2 linked regions of the Rhodobium gokarnense genome follow. The protein of the gene in region 2 binds, or shares a complex with, the protein of the main gene of each other region. Links are inferred from orthologs where the notes say so. Each region holds a gene or a part of one and is shown on either strand. Other genes may lie near its edges.

Region 1 (8,134 bases), on a different replicon or contig from region 2:
GGCCAAGATCGACACCGCGCTCGACGAGCTGGAGGCGCACTGGATGGAGATCCTGACCGGGCCGATGACGCTGGGGCAGATCGCCGTCGGCTGCGCGCTCGGCTATCTCGATTTCCGCTTCGCCGACATCAACTGGCGCGAGGCGCGGCCGCAGCTTGCCGCCTGGTACGACGCCTTCGCCAAGCGCCCCTCCATGGAGGCGACGGCGCCGCCGGCCTGAGCGCCGCACTCAGCCGAGCACGGGGCGGACGACCAGCGCCGCTCCGAGCACGATCAGCACCACCAGGACGAGGCGCCGGAACGCGTCCACCGACAGGCGGCGGCGAAGGGCCGTTCCCGCCTTGATGCCGGCAAAGACCGGGACGAGGCCGGCGATCGAGATCGCCAGGGTGTGCCAGGTCATCAGGCCGATCTTGGCGAGCCCGACGGCCATCACCGCGCTCGACAGGCAGAACGAGATGTTGATCGCCTGGATGAAGCGGTCCGGCTCCAGCCTGAGCGCCATCAGGTAGGGCAGGATCGGCATCAGTTGCGAGCCCGTCAGGCCGTTGAAGAAACCGGCCAGGAACCCGGTCGGCGGCGCCAGCGGCGCCTCCAGCCGGCGCGGCACGACAAGCTCCGGGCTGGCAAGCGCAAAGGCCCCGTAGAGCGCCAGCACGACGCCGAGCACGGCGCCGGCCGCAACCCCATCCACCCGGTCCAGGAGGTATAGCCCGAGGACGAGCCCCGGCAGGCTTGCCAGGTAGAGCCAGCGGAACCGCGAAAGGGTCGTGCGGAAGTGCCCGGCCTCGATCATCACCAGGCTGTTGCTGATCAGGGACGGGACGATGACGAGGGGCATCGCCGCCTTCAGGCCGATGGCGAGCGCCAGCACCGGCAGCGCGGAGGTGGAAAAGCCGAGGCCCGTCGCGCCCTTGACGAAGGCAGCGAAGAAGAGACCGGCGGCGACGATTGCGAGTTGCTCCGGCGACACACATTTCCTCCCGTTTGCCCGGTTCCCTTCCGCGCATTGCGCGGCACCGACCTGTTATGGCAAAAGGCGGCGTTGTTCCACATTTGCACGTTGCATTCGTTCAAACGCTCCCGGGTTGGCGCCTTTTCCTCCCGCACCGGCGACCGGCAGAGCGGCCCCCAGCAACGCAGCGTTCCGGAGACCGGCTCCATGACCGACACCCGCTTCGATGTCCTCGGCATCGGCAACGCCATCTACGACCTTTTCGCCCATGTGGAGGACGATTTCCTCGTCCAGGAGAACCTGATCAAGGGCTCCATGCGCCTGGTCGAGACCGAGGAAGCCGAACGGCTCTATGCCAAGATGGGTCCGGCCGTCGGCGCTTCGGGCGGCTGCGCCGGCAACACCGTCTCCGGCGTCTCCTCGTTCGGCGGCTCGGCCGCGTTCGTCGGCAAGGTCGCCGACGACGATGTCGGCCATGCCTATCGCCACGACATCCGCGCCTTCGGCGTCGGCTTCGACACGCCGACGCTGGTCGACGGATCGCCGACCGCGCGCTGCATGATCCTGATCTCGCCGGACGGCGAGCGGACCATGAACACCTATCTCGGCGCCAGCCAGGAGCTGACCCCGGCCGACATCGACCGCGACACGGTGGCGGCCGCCGCGGTCACCTATCTGGAAGGCTATCTGTGGGACCCCCCGGCAGCCAAGGAAGCGTTCCGCACGGCGGCCAAATATGCCCACGAGGCCGGCCGCAAGGTGGCGCTGACGCTGTCGGATTCCTTCTGCGTCGATCGCTTCCGCGAGGAGTTCCTGGACCTGGTGCGCAGCGGCCTCGTCGACGTCCTGTTCTCCAACGAGCACGAGATCCACGCGCTCTACCAGACCGCGGATCTGGCGACCGCGATCGCGGCCGTCCGCCAGGATGCGCCGCTCGCGGTCATCACGCTCGGCGCCAAGGGCTCGATGGTGGTCTGCGGCGAGGAGACGACCGAGGTTGCCGCCGCCCCGGTCGACCGGGTGGTGGACCTCACCGGCGCCGGCGACCTCTATGCCTCCGGCTTCCTGTTCGGCCTGTCGCGGGACTTCGACCATGCCGACTGCGCCGAGCTCGGCGGCATCGCGGCTTCCGAGGTGATCACCCATGTGGGCGCGCGGCCGGAGAAGTCGCTGCGCGACCTGGCAGCGCAGCGCGGCTTTCCGATCTCCTGATCGGCCCGCGCCGGCATGGCGTAGCGTGGCGTCAGAGCGCCGTGCGCTGGCGGATGGCGGCGGCGAGCGTTCCTTCGTCGAGATAGTCGAGCTCGCCGCCGACGGGAACGCCGTGGGCGAGCCGCGAGATCTTGACATCGAGGCCGGCGAGCTGGTCGGAGACGTAGTGGGCCGTCGTCTGGCCTTCGACCGTCGCATTGACGGCGAAGATGATCTCCTTCACCCCGTCCTCGCGTGCCCGATCGATCAGGCTTTCCACGTTGAGGTCCTCCGGGCCGACGCCGTCGAGGGCGGACAGGACGCCGCCGAGCACGTGATAGCGGCCGCTGACGGCGCCGGCGCGCTCCAGCGCCCAGAGGTCGGCGACGTCTTCGACGACGACGATGACGGACGGGTCGCGGCGCGGATCGCGGCACAGGGTGCAGGGATCGGCGGTATCGATGTTGCCGCAGACCTGGCAGGTGACGATGGTGTCCCGGGCAGCCGCCATGGCGGCGGCGAGCGGCACCAGCAGGGACTCTTTCTTCTTCACCAGGTGCAGCGCCGCCCGGCGGGCCGAGCGCGGGCCCAGCCCCGGCAGCTTGGCCAGCAACTGGATCAGCCGCTCGATTTCCGGTCCGATGGGCGAACTCGCCGTCATGTGTCGTGTCGTTCCCTGGAGATTGCGCAAGGCACATTATGCGCTTTGCCGACTGTTCGGTTTTCGTTTTTCAACGGAGCGGCGGGCTTGCGGCGGTTGCCGGATCGTCCGGCTGGCGCGACCTCGCCGGCGCTTTTCCCCTTCTCGGCGTCATTACCGGGCTTGACCCGGCAATCCATCGGGCATTGCGCCCTGCCGCTCCCTCATCATGGACCACCGGGTCAAGCCCGGTGGTGACGCGGAGTGAAGGGTGAGGCCGAGCAAAGACGGCATCGTTCGAGGCCAGCAAGGACGCTCAGAGTAGAAGACGCGCAACGAGAAATCCGCGTCCCATCCGCCACTCGCTTCCTCAGAACGGCATCTTCATGCCCGGCGGCAGGCCCATGCCGCCCATCATTTCCTTGGTCTTTTCCTGCATGACCTCTTCGCTCTTGCCGCGCGCGTCGTTGACGGCGGCCATCACGAGGTCCTCCAGGATCTCGATCTCTTCCGGTTTTGCCAGCGAGGGATCGATCTTCAGGGCCTTCAGCTCGCCCTTGCCGGAGAGCGTTGCCGTGACGAGGCCGGCGCCGGCGCTGCCCTCGACCTCGATCTCGGCGATCTGCTGCTGCATCTCGGCCATCTTGCCCTGCAGGTCCTTGGCCTGCTTCATCATCTTCAGAAAATCCATGGCGTCCTCGTTTGCGTGGGCTGATATCGGTGTCAAAAGCTGCCTGAAATCCGCGCCCGGTCAGTCGGCGTCGTCGTCCGTCTCGCCGTCGCCGGGCTCGGCGTCCGGGTCGGCCGCCGCCGGCTCCGGTTTGGTGACGCGGACGCCGACGATCTCGGCGCCGGGAAAGGCGGAAAGGATCGCCGCGACATTGGGATCTTCCTTCGCCTCGGCAAGGAGGCGGTCGCGCTCGGCGTCGCGGCGCTGGCGCAGGGTCGCGCCGCCGCCCTCGCGGGCAACGGTGACCACCCAGCGCGTGCCGGTCCAGTCGCTGAGCCGGGCGCCGAGTTCACCGGGAAGGCCTGAAGGCGCATCGGGTTCCAGTTCGACCTCGATGCGGCCGGGCTCGAAGCGAACCGGATGCAGCAGCGTTTCGACCTGGTCCTTCAGCTTCAGGTCCCGGTGTGTGCGGGCAAGCTCGGCCACATCGGCGAGGGAGGCAAGGACGATCCCGGCGACCTGCGGCGCGGACGTGGCCGCTAGCGGTTCCGGCGCGGTGAGGTCCGCCATGGCGTCGGGGGCGGCCCGCTCGCTGGCAAGGCTGAGCCGGGCGCGGCCGTCGCCGCCGCCCCGCCCTGCGGACGAATAGTCGGCGCGCGGCGGCGCTGCCGTCGCTTGCGCGCTCGGCCCGGACGCAGCGCTGCCGGTGGTCGTCGCCGGGCGGGTCGGCACCGGGCCGCCCTCGCGCAGCAGCTTCAGGGCCTCGTCCGGGGTCGGCAGGTCGGCGGCATAGCACAGCCGCACCAGCACCATCTCGGCCGCGGCAAGGGGTTTTGGTGCCGTCTGCACCTCCTGGATGCCTTTCAGGAGCATCTGCCAGGCGCGCGACAGCACGCGGACGGACAGGCTCTCGGCGAATTCACCGCCGCGGCGGCGCTCTTCCTCCGTGACGGCGACGCCGCCGACGGCATCGGCCGCGAATTTCAGCCGCGTCACCAAGTGGACGAATTCGGCAAGGTCGATCAGCACCACGGCGGGATCGGCGCCGACCTCGTACTGGCCCGCCAGTTCGGCAAGTGCGCCGGCGACGTCGCCGGCCATCAGCCTGGCGAACAGGTCGATGACGCGGGCGCGGTCGGCAAGGCCGAGCATGTCGCGCACATCCTCGGTGCGGATGCTGCCGCCGGCATGGGCGATCGCCTGGTCGAGCAGCGACAGGGAATCGCGCGCCGAGCCCTCGGCGGCGCGGGCGATCAGGGTCAGCGCCTCCGGGACGACCGCGACGTTCTCCGCCGAGGCGATCTTTGCCATATGCTCGACCAGGAGATCGGCGTCGATGCGCCGCAGGTCAAAGCGCTGGCAGCGCGACAGCACGGTCACCGGCACCTTGCGGATTTCCGTGGTCGCAAAAACGAACTTCACGTGCTCGGGCGGCTCTTCCAGCGTCTTCAGCAAGCCGTTGAAGGCCGCCGCGGAGAGCATGTGCACCTCATCGATGATGTAGACCTTGTAGCGCGCCGACACCGGCCGGTAGCGCACCTGCTCGATGATCTCGCGGATGTCGGCGATGCCGGTGTGGGAGGCGGCGTCCATCTCCACCACGTCGACATGGCGGCCTTCCATGATGGCGGCGCAATGCTCGCCGAACTCCGGCATGTGGATGGTCGGCTGGTCGATCTTGCCGGGGATTTCGTAATTGAGAGCGCGGGCGAGAATGCGGGCGGTCGTCGTCTTGCCGACGCCGCGCACGCCGGTGAGCATCCAGGCCTGGGCGATGCGGCCGGTCTCAAAGGCGTTGGACAGGGTGCGGACCATCGGCGCCTGGCCGATCAGCTCCTCGAAGGTCTCCGGGCGGTATTTGCGGGCAAGCACGCGGTAGACGCCCGTCGTCCCGGCGCCGGAGGCCCCGGATTCGGGCGAAGGGGCACCGTCCGTGGAAGGGGCGCCGTCCGTCTGAGAGGTGCCGTCCATGCCGCTGTCATCACCGCTCGCCTCGCCCGCGGGCGCCCGTGTCGGCGCCATATCGGGCGGACCTCAATGCCCACGCCGCATCCGCGTGCTCGCCTGCGGCGCGGCCGCCATCCCCTGGCGGCGGGCGGGTGGGAGGCTGAACAGTGACCCGGACCGATCTCGTTAGGGCTGCTTCCTTCCGGACCTGACCCGGTTGGCGAGTGGCACGTCCACAGCCAACCTCCCGCTTCCGATATGGCAGTTTCGGTGCCGGCGTGCAAGTCGTCTCGGCCGCGCCGGCGGAGCGGCCGGGCGGCGCTGCCGGATGGTCACGACGCCGGACCCCGTGCGCCGGCGGCGCCTGCCGCGCGAAACGATGCCGGGCACCCCCAGCAAAAACGGCAATGCTGCTGACCTTAAACAGCACCGGTGAGCATGCACTGTATACAAAAACTGCCGAAAAGACTTCGTATTTGGATAGATTTTTCGCTGGTACAATTAATGGTATATGTCTTTTACTTCGAAAGTCGGAGATCGCGTAAGGATTTATCCCTAAAATACGACGTTTTTTGCGAGTCTTTTAGCCTTCTTTAAGCAGTTAAAAGCCTAATTGAACCAACCGTTGGGTTTGGAGATCAACAAGAATGAACCTCACCATCCGCCAGCGCCTGCTCGGACAATTGGGCATTGTGTCCGTCGGGCTGATAGCGCTCATCGTCGTGTTCGCCCTGTCCTACCGATCGGAGATGATCGCGCAGACCCGGACCGGCCTCGCGAACTACGTGGAAAACGCCTACACCATCATCGAAAGCTACGCCAAGCGCGCCGAAGCCGGCGAAATGACCGAGGACGCGGCCAAGCAGCAGGCCATCGACGCCGTCATGGCGATGCGCTACGGCGGCAGCGGCTATCTCTGGATCCACAATCTCGACGACATCATGATCGCGCACCCGCTCAATCCGGGTCTCGTCGGCAAGAACCTCGCCAACCTCGAAGACGCCAAGGGCGACAAGTTCTTCCTCGGCATGAACGATGTCATCCGCAACAACAACGGCTCGGGCTACTACACCTATTACTGGGCCAAGCCCGGCGAGGCGAAGGACAAGTCATTCCCGAAGGAGTCCTACGTCCGGCTGTTCAGGCCCTGGGGCTACGTCATCGGCACCGGCGTCTATATCGACGACCTCAACGCCAAGATCTTCAATACCGTTCTGTTCGTTGGCGCGATGGCGCTCGCTGTGCTGGCCGTGGTCGGCTTCCTCGCGGTGATGATCTCGCGCTCGATCAACAAGCCGCTCGCCCGCATCAAGGCGGCCATGCTGCAGCTTGCCGACGGACGCACCGACATCGAACTCGATGACGCCCACATGCCGCCGGACATCAAGGAGATGGCCGACACCGTCGTCGTCTTCCGCGATAACGCCGTGGAGCGCCAGGCCCTGCGCGACAAGCAGGACGCGGAGCAGAACCGCCGCCTGGAGCGCCAGCGCCGGGTCGAGGAGCTGATCCAGATCTTCCAGGGCTCCAGCGAGGAAGCGCTCGCCGCCGTCGGAGACTACATGGACCAGGTGCAGAATTCGGCCAAGGCCCTTGCCGGCATCGCCGAGAGCACCTCGACCCAGGCAACGGGCGCCGCCGGCGCCTCCGACGAGGCCTCCAACAACGTCCAGACCGTCGCCGCGGCCTCCGAAGAGCTCGCCGCCTCGATCTCGGAAATTTCCAGCCAGGTCGGCCGCACCAACCAGATCGTCGACGTCGCCACCTCGTCCACCGAGGCGGCGAACGAGAAGGTCGCGGCGCTGGCCGAGGCCGCCCAGAAGATCGGCGACGTGGTCAACCTGATCCAGGACATCGCCGAGCAGACCAACCTCCTCGCCCTCAACGCCACCATCGAGGCGGCGCGTGCGGGCGAGATGGGCAAGGGCTTTGCGGTCGTTGCCTCGGAGGTCAAGACGCTCGCCAACCAGACCGCCAAGGCGACCGAGGAGATCGGCTCGCAGATCGCCTTCGTCCAGGAATCGACCCGCGAGGCGGTCGAGGCCATCGAGGGCATCGCCAAGACCATGGTCGACGTCAACGGCTACACCTCTTCGATCGCCGCCGCGGTCGAGGAACAGGGCGCGGCGACCAACGAGATCTCGCGCAATGCCGGCGAGGCCGCCTCGGGCACGCTCCGCGTCGCCCAGAACATGAGCGGCGTCATGGAGCGGGTCGCGGAGACCAACCAGTCGGCCGACCAGGTCGAACAGCTCGCCCGGGAAGCCGCCGGCCAGGCCAACAATCTGAGGACGGCCGTCAGCGACTTCCTGCAAAAGATCGCAGCGGCGTAAAACCCGCTCGACGCGGAACCGGTGCCTTCCCTTCCTCCCCCCTCGGGTCGGCACCGGTTTTCGTCTGTGAGGCATCCCGCCCGGCGGACGACTCGGATAAGGTCCCGGCGCCAACCGGAGCCCCCCGTTTCATGACCGATGCCTTCTCCCTCCACCCGCAGCTTGACGCCGACAGCAGCCCGATCGCGGACCTTGGCCTTTCGACCGTGCGGCTGATGGACGATGCCACCTATCCCTGGCTGTTGCTGGTGCCGCGGGTGCCGGGTGCGGTGGAACTGATCGACCTTTCGCGCGACGACCGGCACCTCCTCATGGACGAGATCGCGGCGGCCGAAACCGCGCTTCGATCCGTGACCGGCTGCGACAAGCTCAATGTGGGCGCGCTCGGCAACATGGTG
Region 2 (8,113 bases):
AGTTCTGGTCGAATTTCCCGCCCGCATGGAGCTGGGTCATGATGACCTCGGCCGCCGAGACGCCCTCGCCCTCGTGGATGTCGGTCGGGATGCCGCGGCCATTGTCGGTGACGGTGACCGAGCCGTCGGCGTTCAGCGTCACGGTGACCGCATCGGCCCAGCCGGCCAGCGCCTCGTCGATGGCGTTGTCGACCACCTCATAGACCATGTGGTGCAGGCCCGAGCCGTCGTCGGTGTCGCCGATATACATTCCCGGACGCTTGCGCACCGCATCGAGGCCTTTGAGAACCTTGATGGATTCGGCGCCGTAGTCGCCGCCATTGCCGTTGCCGTTCTGGTGAGCGTCCGTCATGAAACCGTCTTGGATTGTGGCACGATGATTCGCTTCCAATATAGGGGTTCGAGTCCCGGATTACACGCGAAAAAGCCCGTGAAATCCGTTATGAAAACAAAGGGTTAAAGGCGCGAATCATGGCTTTGTGTGAATTGTGGCGCATTCCTGCCGCATTTGCCCGCAGGAACGGGCGGACCGGGCTCCACCGAGCGCCCGCCCGGCGCCGCCTGGAACAGCGGAAAACGGCCCGAAACGAGGCATTTGCGGCCGCCGCCGGCCGGCTCCCGGCGCGCGGTGCCCGATGACCGGCGAGGGAAAGGTGATCGCCGTCGCCCTCAGCGCCGGCCATGACTTCTCAAAGGAGCTGCAGCCGGAGATCGCGCTCGTTGCCGGCATGGGGGTTGCCGGCGACCCCCATGCCGGGGTGACGGTCAAGCACCGCTCGCGGGTCAGGAAGGATCCGACACAGCCGAATTTGCGCCAGGTCCACCTCATCCATGCCGAGCTTTTCGCCGAACTGGCGGAGAAGGGGTTCGATGTCGGGCCGGCCGACCTCGGCGAGAACATCACCACAGCCGGCCTCGATCTCCTGGCGCTGCCGCGCGGCACGCGGCTTGCCATCGGCGCCGAGGCGGTGGTCGCGATCACCGGCCTGCGCAATCCGTGCGCCCAGATCGACGGGTTCCGAAAGGGACTGCTGAGGGCGGTGATCGGGCGTGATGGCGCCGGCCGGCCGGTCCTGAAGGCCGGCGTCATGGGCATCGTCCTTGCCGGCGGTGCCGTGCGGCCGGGCGATGCCGTGGCGGTCACCCTGCCGCCGAAACCGCATATTGCCCTTGAGCGGGTCTGACCGCGCTGACGTTGCAGGTGCTCAGCGCGAGGCGATGGTCAGCGCCGCAGCGGCCATCGCCGTGCCGGCGATGCGGTTGACGAGCCGCAGCCCACGTCCGGACCGCATCAGGTCGCGGGCCCGGTCGACCGCAAACACATAGACCGCCATGCCCGCCGGCAGCACCACGGCGATGGCGCCGCCGCAGGCGAGCGCATCGGCCAGTTCCAGCGTCTTCAGGTCGACGACGGTCGGCAGGATGGCGAGGTAGAAGACCATGGTCTTGGGATTGCCGAGCGTGATCGCGAGCGACGTGAAAGCGGCGGACAAGGACGAACCGAGAGAGGCCGCCCGCACGCTCGCCCTCGGCTGCGGCTCAGACGTCCAGGCCTTGAAAGCGAGATAGAGCAGATAGGCGATGCTCAGATATTTGATCGCCACGAACGCGGCATGGAAGGTCTGGGCGATAAGGGCTAGGCCGCCAACGGCACAGGCGAACCAGATGAGGTTCCCGGTCACCATGCCGACGACATAGGGCACCGCGTCGCGCCGCCCGTGGGCGAGCGTATGGCCGATCAGGCCGACGACGCCCGGCCCCGGCGTCATCACCGCCAGAAAATAGACGCCGACGAAAACGGCGAGCCCGAAAAAGCTCATGGCTGGGGTCCGGATGGAAGGTGAGGTTCCCGATCAGGCGCCGCCCGCGGCAAAAAGTCAATATGGCTGACCTATTGCGGTCCGATGTTGCCCGGGCCGGTCAATCGAGGAAGATCAGGGCCGTGCCGGCGATGACGAGGCCGGCGCCGACGAAGGCCCAGAGCGACGGCCGCTCGCCCGTATGGACCCAGAGCAGCGGCAGGATCAGCACCGGCGAGGTGGCGGAGAGCGTGGAGATGATGCCGACTTCCCCGCCGGAGAGCGCATAGAGCACCAGCGTCATGCCGACGCCCATGGAAACGAAGCCGGAGAGCGCGATCTGGCCGACGATGCGGGCGTTGATCGGGTTCCGCTGGCGGAATTTCAGCACCGGGAGCTGCATCAGGAGCGTGAGGCCGAGGGCGCCGATGGCGACGCGGATCGCCGAGACAGCGACCGGATCGGCGCCCGACGCCATCACCGGCCGGGCGATCAGCGAGCCGAGCGCCTGGGAGAGCGCCGAGGCGAGCCCGAGCCCGATGCCGACCCACAGCGGCCCGCGGATGGTCTCCCACTGGTGAAGCTGCGAGCGGCGCTTGCCGAAGACGATGGCCATGACGACGCCGACCACCGACAGGGCTATGCCGGTGACGGCCCGCGCCGACAGCACCTCGCCGAGCAGTAGCCAGCCGAGCAGCGCGGCGAGCGGTGCGTTGAGGGCAAAGAGGATGCCGGAGCGCCGCGGCCCGAGCCGGTTCATCGTGAGGAAGAGTGCGGTATCGCCGAGGAAGATGCCGATGAAGCCGGAGGCGAGGATGGCAAGGGTCTGGTCGCTGGAAACCGTCGCCCAGCCGCCGGTGAGCGTCGCGGCGACGGCCAGCATGACGAAGACCATCGCCATGCGCAACCGGTTGAAGGCGATGGCGCCGAGGTGCTGGGACGGGCCGGCGGAGAGGAGCCCGCCGAAGGCCCAAAGGAGCGCGGCCGCAAGGGCGGCGAGTTCGAAGGTCATGGCATCGGCCGAAGGATGGTGCGGCGGGGCCGCGAGACGGTATCAATCGGCTGATTACGCCAAGCGGCGCGCGCCGTCACGCCGTTTGTTTCGAGGGATCACGCGGCATCCGAGACCGTGCCGTCCTGGACGGCGAACCGCTGGGCGCGGTCCTCCAGGGCGGCAAAGAGGGAAAGGTCCGTGCCGGTCATCCAGGCCTGGACGCCGAGGCGGTCGAGGGCGGCAAAGAGCCCGGCCCGCCGGTGGCTGTCGAGATGGGCGGCGACCTCGTCGAGGAGCAGGAGGGGCGTCCGTCCCGTCATCTCCTCCACCAGCCGCGCATGGGCAAGGACGAGGCCGAGAAGCAGCGCCTTCTGCTCGCCGGTGGAGCAGGTCTCCGCCGCCATGTCCTTCGGCCCGTGGCGCACCAGGAGGTCGCTGCGGTGGGGACCGGTGAGCGCCCGCCCGGCCGTCCGGTCGCGCGGCCGGGCGGCGGCAAGCGTCTCGCGATAGCTGTCCTCGACCTCGACGGCCGGACGGCCGGAAACCTCGCGCTCCAACTCGCCGTCAAGGGTGAGCGCGGCATCGGGAAACGGCGATTCGGGGTCGTGGTGGGCGGAAATCAGCCGGGAGAAGCAGGCGGCAAGCTCGGCCCGTGCGGCGGCGACGGCGACGGCGTATTCGGCCATCTGCGCTTCCAGCCCGTCGAGCCAGGAACTGCGGCCGCCCTCTTCCAGCACTTTGTTGCGTTCGCGCATCGCCTTTTCGAACGAGGAGACCCGGCGGGCATGGTCGCGGTCGATGGCCAGCACCAGCCGGTCGAGGAAGCGCCGCCGGTCGCCGGCCGGGCCGGTGAAGAGCCCGTCCATCGCCGGCGTCAGCCACAGGACGCGGGCAACGTCGAGCAGCTCTTCGGAGCTCCGCGCGGTGGTGCCGTCGATGCGGATGCGGCGCTGGCGCTCCGGGTCCGGCCCGTCGGCGACGAGTCCGGTGCCGACGACGGTCTCGCCGGCAGCACCAAGGAGCGTCGCCGCAACGGCCCAGCCGCCGGCGCCGCCCTGGCGCGAAACGTCCTCAAGCCGGGCCCGCCGGAGGCCGCGGCCGGGCGAGAGATAGGACAGTGCTTCCAGGATGTTGGTCTTGCCGGCGCCATTCTCGCCGCAAAGCACCACATGGCGGCCGTCCGGCGTCAGCGACAGGCGGGCGTAGTTCCGGAAATCGGTCAGCTTCAGGGCAGTGACGGAAAGGGCACCGGGTGAGGTCATCGGCGGTGCACAAGGACCCTTTCGAGCGGCGGGAAGGCCGGTTTCGCCGTCACACCCGCATCGGCATCAGGACGTAGAGCGTGCTCTTGTCGCCCTGGTCACGGATCAGCGTCGGCGAGCCCGGATCGGCGAGGAGAAAGACGATGGTGTCGCTGCCAAGCTGGGCGGTGATGTCGAGCAGATAGCGGGAATTGAAGCCGATCTCCAGGTCCTCCGCCTCGTAGTCGACGGCCAGTTCTTCCGTGGCGCTGCCGGAATCCGGATTGTTGACGGTCAGCACGAGCCGGCCCTCGGCAAGCTGCAGCTTCACGGCCCGGCCGCGCTCCGAGGAGATCGTCGAGACGCGGTCGACCGCCTCCTTGAAGGGGTCCCGGTCGACGATCAGTTCCTTGTCGTTGTTCTGCGGGATCACCCGCGCATAGTCCGGGAAGGTGCCGTCGATCAGCTTGGAGGTCAGCACCACAGAACCGATGGTGAAGCGGATCTTGGCGTCCGACAGCTCGACCTGGACGGTCGCTTCCGGGTCTTCCACGAGCTTCTGGATCTCGCCGACGGTCTTGCGCGGCACGATGATGCCGGGCATGCCGGCGGCCCCTTCCGGCGCCCTGGTGTCGGCCTGGGCGAGCCGGTGGCCGTCGGTGGCAACCGCGCGCAGCACGGTTTCACCGTTCAGCTCGGTGGTATGGAAATAGATGCCGTTGAGGTAGTAGCGCGTCTCCTCGGTGGAGATCGCGAACTGGGTGCGGTCGACGAGGCGCTTCAGTTCGCGCGCGTCGATCTCGAAGGAGTGGCTGAAGCTGCCGGCGGTCAGATCCGGAAAGTCGGTCTCCGGCAGCATCTGCAGGCTGAAATTCGAGCGCCCCGATGACAGCGTCATCAGGCTGTCGTCGCCGGCCGTCTCCAGCACCGTCTCGGCGCCGTCCGGCAGCTTGCGGACGATGTCGTAGAGCATATGGGCCGGAATCGTCGTCGCCCCCGGCTGCTCGATCATCGCCGCCACGGTTTCCGAAACTTCCAGGTCGAGGTCGGTCGCCTTCAGCCGCATCTCGCCGCCTTCCGCGCGCATCAGCACGTTGGACAGGATCGGGATGGTGCTGCGCCGCTCCACGACGCGGTGCACATGGGTGAGGGACTTCAGCAAGTCGGCCCGCTCGAGTGTGACTTTCATGGGATCGATTCCAGACTTGGCGACTATTCGAATATCGGCCGGAAGGCGGGGTCGCGTGCCGTGGGATTGCGGCCACTACCCTCGGGTAACGGGACTGACGAAACTGCCCTTAAAGCGTCCGATATGCAAGAGGGCGCAACATCGCTGTTGCGCCCTCCAGTCCGCCGCATCTCGCCAGGCCGCGCAACGGGGTCCGGAGCGCGCCGGGAACGGGGATGTTTCAAGGGAAAGCGGCGCTTTTCGGGCGCTGCGATCTCCCTCGCGGTCAGTTGTCGAGCAGCCTTTTCAGGAGCTCCACCTCGTCGGCCACCGCCTTGTCGGTGGACACGAGATTCTCGATCTTGCGCACCGCATGCAGGACCGTCGTGTGATCCCTGCCGCCGAAATGGCGGCCGATCTCCGGCAGCGAGCGCGGCGTCAGCGCCTTGGCCAGGAACATGGCGATCTGCCGCGGCCGGACGATCGCCCGGTTGCGCCGCGCCGAGGTCAGGTCGTCGCGGGTGACGCTGTAATGCTTGGAGACGGTGCGCTGGATGTCCTCGATGCGCACCCGCCGCCGCTCCTTGGCGCGGACCAGGTCGCGCAGCGACATCTCGGCCATTTCCAGGCTGATCGGCGCGCCGGTGAGCTGGTTGGCGGCGAGCAGCCGGTTGACCGCGCCGTCAAGGTCGCGGGAATTGGCCGTGACGTGCCGGGCAACGTAGTCGAGGACGTCGTCGGGGACGGCAAGGCTGGCGCCGCCATTGCGGGCCGCCGCGATGCGCTGGGACAGGATGGACCGGCGCAAGCCGTAGTCCGGCGCGCATATCTGGGCCAGCAGCCCGCCGTTCAGCCGCGAGCGGACGCGCTCGTCGAGGGATTCCAGCTCAACGGGCGGTCGGTCGGCGGCAACCACCACCTGCCGGGCGCCGTCGATGAGGGCGTTGAGGGTGTGGCAGAACTCCTTCTGCACCTGCGGCCCGTGCAGGAACTGCAAGTCGTCGATGAGTAGGAGGTCGATGCCCCGGAACCCGTCCTTGAAGGCGATCGCCGACTGCGACTGAAGCGCCGCCACGAAGCGGTACATGAAGTGCTCGGCGGTCAGGTACAGGACCCGGCGTCCGGGCGTTGCCGCGCGCGCCTCGGCGGCGATCGCCTGCAACAGGTGCGTCTTGCCGAGGCCGACGGAAGCGCAGAGATAGAGCGGATTGTAGGTGGTCGGGGCGGCCGCCGCGATCTGCCGCGCCGCCGCCAGCGCCAGCGTGTTGGAGGCGCCTTCCATGAAGCTGTCGAAGGTCAGCCGCGGATCGAGCGGCGAGGAAAAGGCGTTGTCGGCGCGCTCGGCCGCCCGGCTGCTCTCGCTGCGCAGCGAGGCCTCGGTGCGGACTGCCGCGCCGCCGCGCTTTGCCGCCTCGACGGCCGCCGAGCGCGCTTCCGGGCCGGCCGCGGTGCGGGCAAGCGTCTGGCGCGGACGGGTGGCGCCGCGCACCGTCAGCTCGATGCGGCGGATATCTTCGCATTCGCTGCGCCACAGGCCGATCAGCCGGTCGCCGTAATGGGACTGAATCCACTGCTTCAGGAACCGCGTCGGCACCGACAGGTGCACCGTCCCGTTGGAACGGTCCTCCAGGTCGACCCGCTCGAACCAGCTCGTATAGACCTCCTCGCCGAGCTCGCTGCGCAGCCGTCGGCGCACCCGGGACCAGTCGTCCAGATCTCCCGAGGGAACCGTTTCTTCGGCTCGTGCCATATCAGATAGCCTCCATTTCATGCCTGCCGGCAGGACCGTGCGCCGCCGCGGCTGCCGGTCTGCCGTATCCGTCCTCGCCGGCTGCGGGGGCGCCTTCACGGGTGCCCGGGTCCGCCGCCTGCCGTTGCTTGTGTGCCGGGATCCGCCTCGATCTTGCCGGCTCTCAAAAGGTCGTCCGGTTACCTTTCGGCAACCATGTTTTTTGTGTCATCGTTGGTCGATAGCGCAGGGAATACCCCACGCCGGCGACAAGGTCGCACGATCCGAATGAACCGTATAAGTTGAATTCGTGACGAACCGATCCGCTGGTTAGCGGCGGTCGCGGCCCCGGGAGGAGGGCCGCCGTTCGACAAGTGTTCGATGTCTAGATTTTAGGCAATAGATATTCATTGCTCTCGACATAGGCCTCGAAAACTTCCCGATGTGTGGTTGACGCTGGAGCCCCAGCCCCGATGACTTGAAGCTAGCCAATCGGCCCCGGCGCCGCAACAGTGAGGATTCTGAAACCCGCGAAATTGAGCCATTTTGGATCACCCCGGCGATGGGACGACGGGTCGCGACGGGTCGATTTCCGCCTGTGGAGTCAACGGATTCTGGCGCGGAAAAAATGGCACGTTTACGGTATCGAATTCTTCAAAAAAAATCGCTTCCGCGGCGCCCGTGAGGAGCTCGAATCCGCCTGAATCGAAGTCCTCCAAAAAGACCGGTGCTTAACGCTTTGTTAACTTTTGGATTTTTATGACACGTCGCCCCAACCAACCGTAAGTTGAATCGTTCCAGGCCTTTTGCCGGATCACACAACTTTTCTTTCGCCCGGAAACGAAAAACCCGGCGCTGGGCGCCGGGTTTCAAACGGTTTTATGACAGTTGGGCGGGGAGGGTTCAGGCACCCACCGCCTTCACCCGCGCCGACAGCCGCGACACTTTCCGCGAGGCGGTATTCTTGTGCACCACGCCGCTGCCGGCGGCGCGCATGATTTCCGTCTCCGCCTGCCTCAGCGCCTCGTTGGCGGCGGCCTTGTCGCCGCCGGCGATGGCCTCTTCGACCTTGCGGATAAAATTGCGCATGCGGCTGCGCCGGGATTTGTTGATCTCCGTGCGCCGCGCGATTTTGCGAGCCATTTTCTTGGCCGAGACCGTATTGGCCATGCGTGTTTCCCG

What was found.
Region 1: the proteins of dnaN (region 2) and M2319_RS22355 are in contact, whole or in part, in a cryo-EM structure (PDB 8GIZ), measured with the Escherichia coli proteins. The link is inferred for Rhodobium gokarnense from one-to-one orthologs.

What each region holds. Positions count from the first base shown.
Region 1 is NZ_JAOQNS010000019.1:17,995-26,128, reverse strand. Bases 2,983-5,926 are described here. They hold M2319_RS22355 (DNA polymerase III subunit gamma/tau), read right to left. Parts: upstream 5,428-5,926; coding sequence 3,538-5,427; downstream 2,983-3,537. Other genes in these bases: M2319_RS22360 (YbaB/EbfC family nucleoid-associated protein), read right to left, coding at 3,157-3,477. Also shown: M2319_RS22380 (glutathione S-transferase), read left to right, coding at 1-220; M2319_RS22375 (sulfite exporter TauE/SafE family protein), read right to left, coding at 230-973; M2319_RS22370 (adenosine kinase), read left to right, coding at 1,163-2,167; recombination mediator RecR, read right to left, coding at 2,199-2,807; M2319_RS22345 (methyl-accepting chemotaxis protein), read left to right, coding at 6,051-7,736; M2319_RS22340 (HIT family protein), read left to right, coding at 7,868-8,134. UniProt on the Escherichia coli protein: Part of the beta sliding clamp loading complex, which hydrolyzes ATP to load the beta clamp onto primed DNA to form the DNA replication pre-initiation complex.
Region 2 is NZ_JAOQNS010000018.1:15,790-23,902, forward strand. The notes cover bases 3,165-6,087. They hold dnaN (DNA polymerase III subunit beta), read right to left. Parts: upstream 5,224-6,087; coding sequence 4,105-5,223; downstream 3,165-4,104. Other genes in these bases: recF (DNA replication/repair protein RecF), read right to left, coding at 3,165-4,055; dnaA (chromosomal replication initiator protein DnaA), read right to left, coding at 5,489-6,087. In the rest of the region: gyrB (DNA topoisomerase (ATP-hydrolyzing) subunit B), read right to left, coding at 1-352; M2319_RS22035 (MOSC domain-containing protein), read left to right, coding at 636-1,184; M2319_RS22040 (LysE family translocator), read right to left, coding at 1,206-1,820; M2319_RS22045 (DMT family transporter), read right to left, coding at 1,921-2,811; more of recF, read right to left, coding at 2,910-3,164; more of dnaA, read right to left, coding at 6,088-6,952; rpsT (30S ribosomal protein S20), read right to left, coding at 7,835-8,101. UniProt on the Escherichia coli protein: Confers DNA tethering and processivity to DNA polymerases and other proteins. Acts as a clamp, forming a ring around DNA (a reaction catalyzed by the clamp-loading complex) which diffuses in an ATP-independent manner freely and bidirectionally along dsDNA.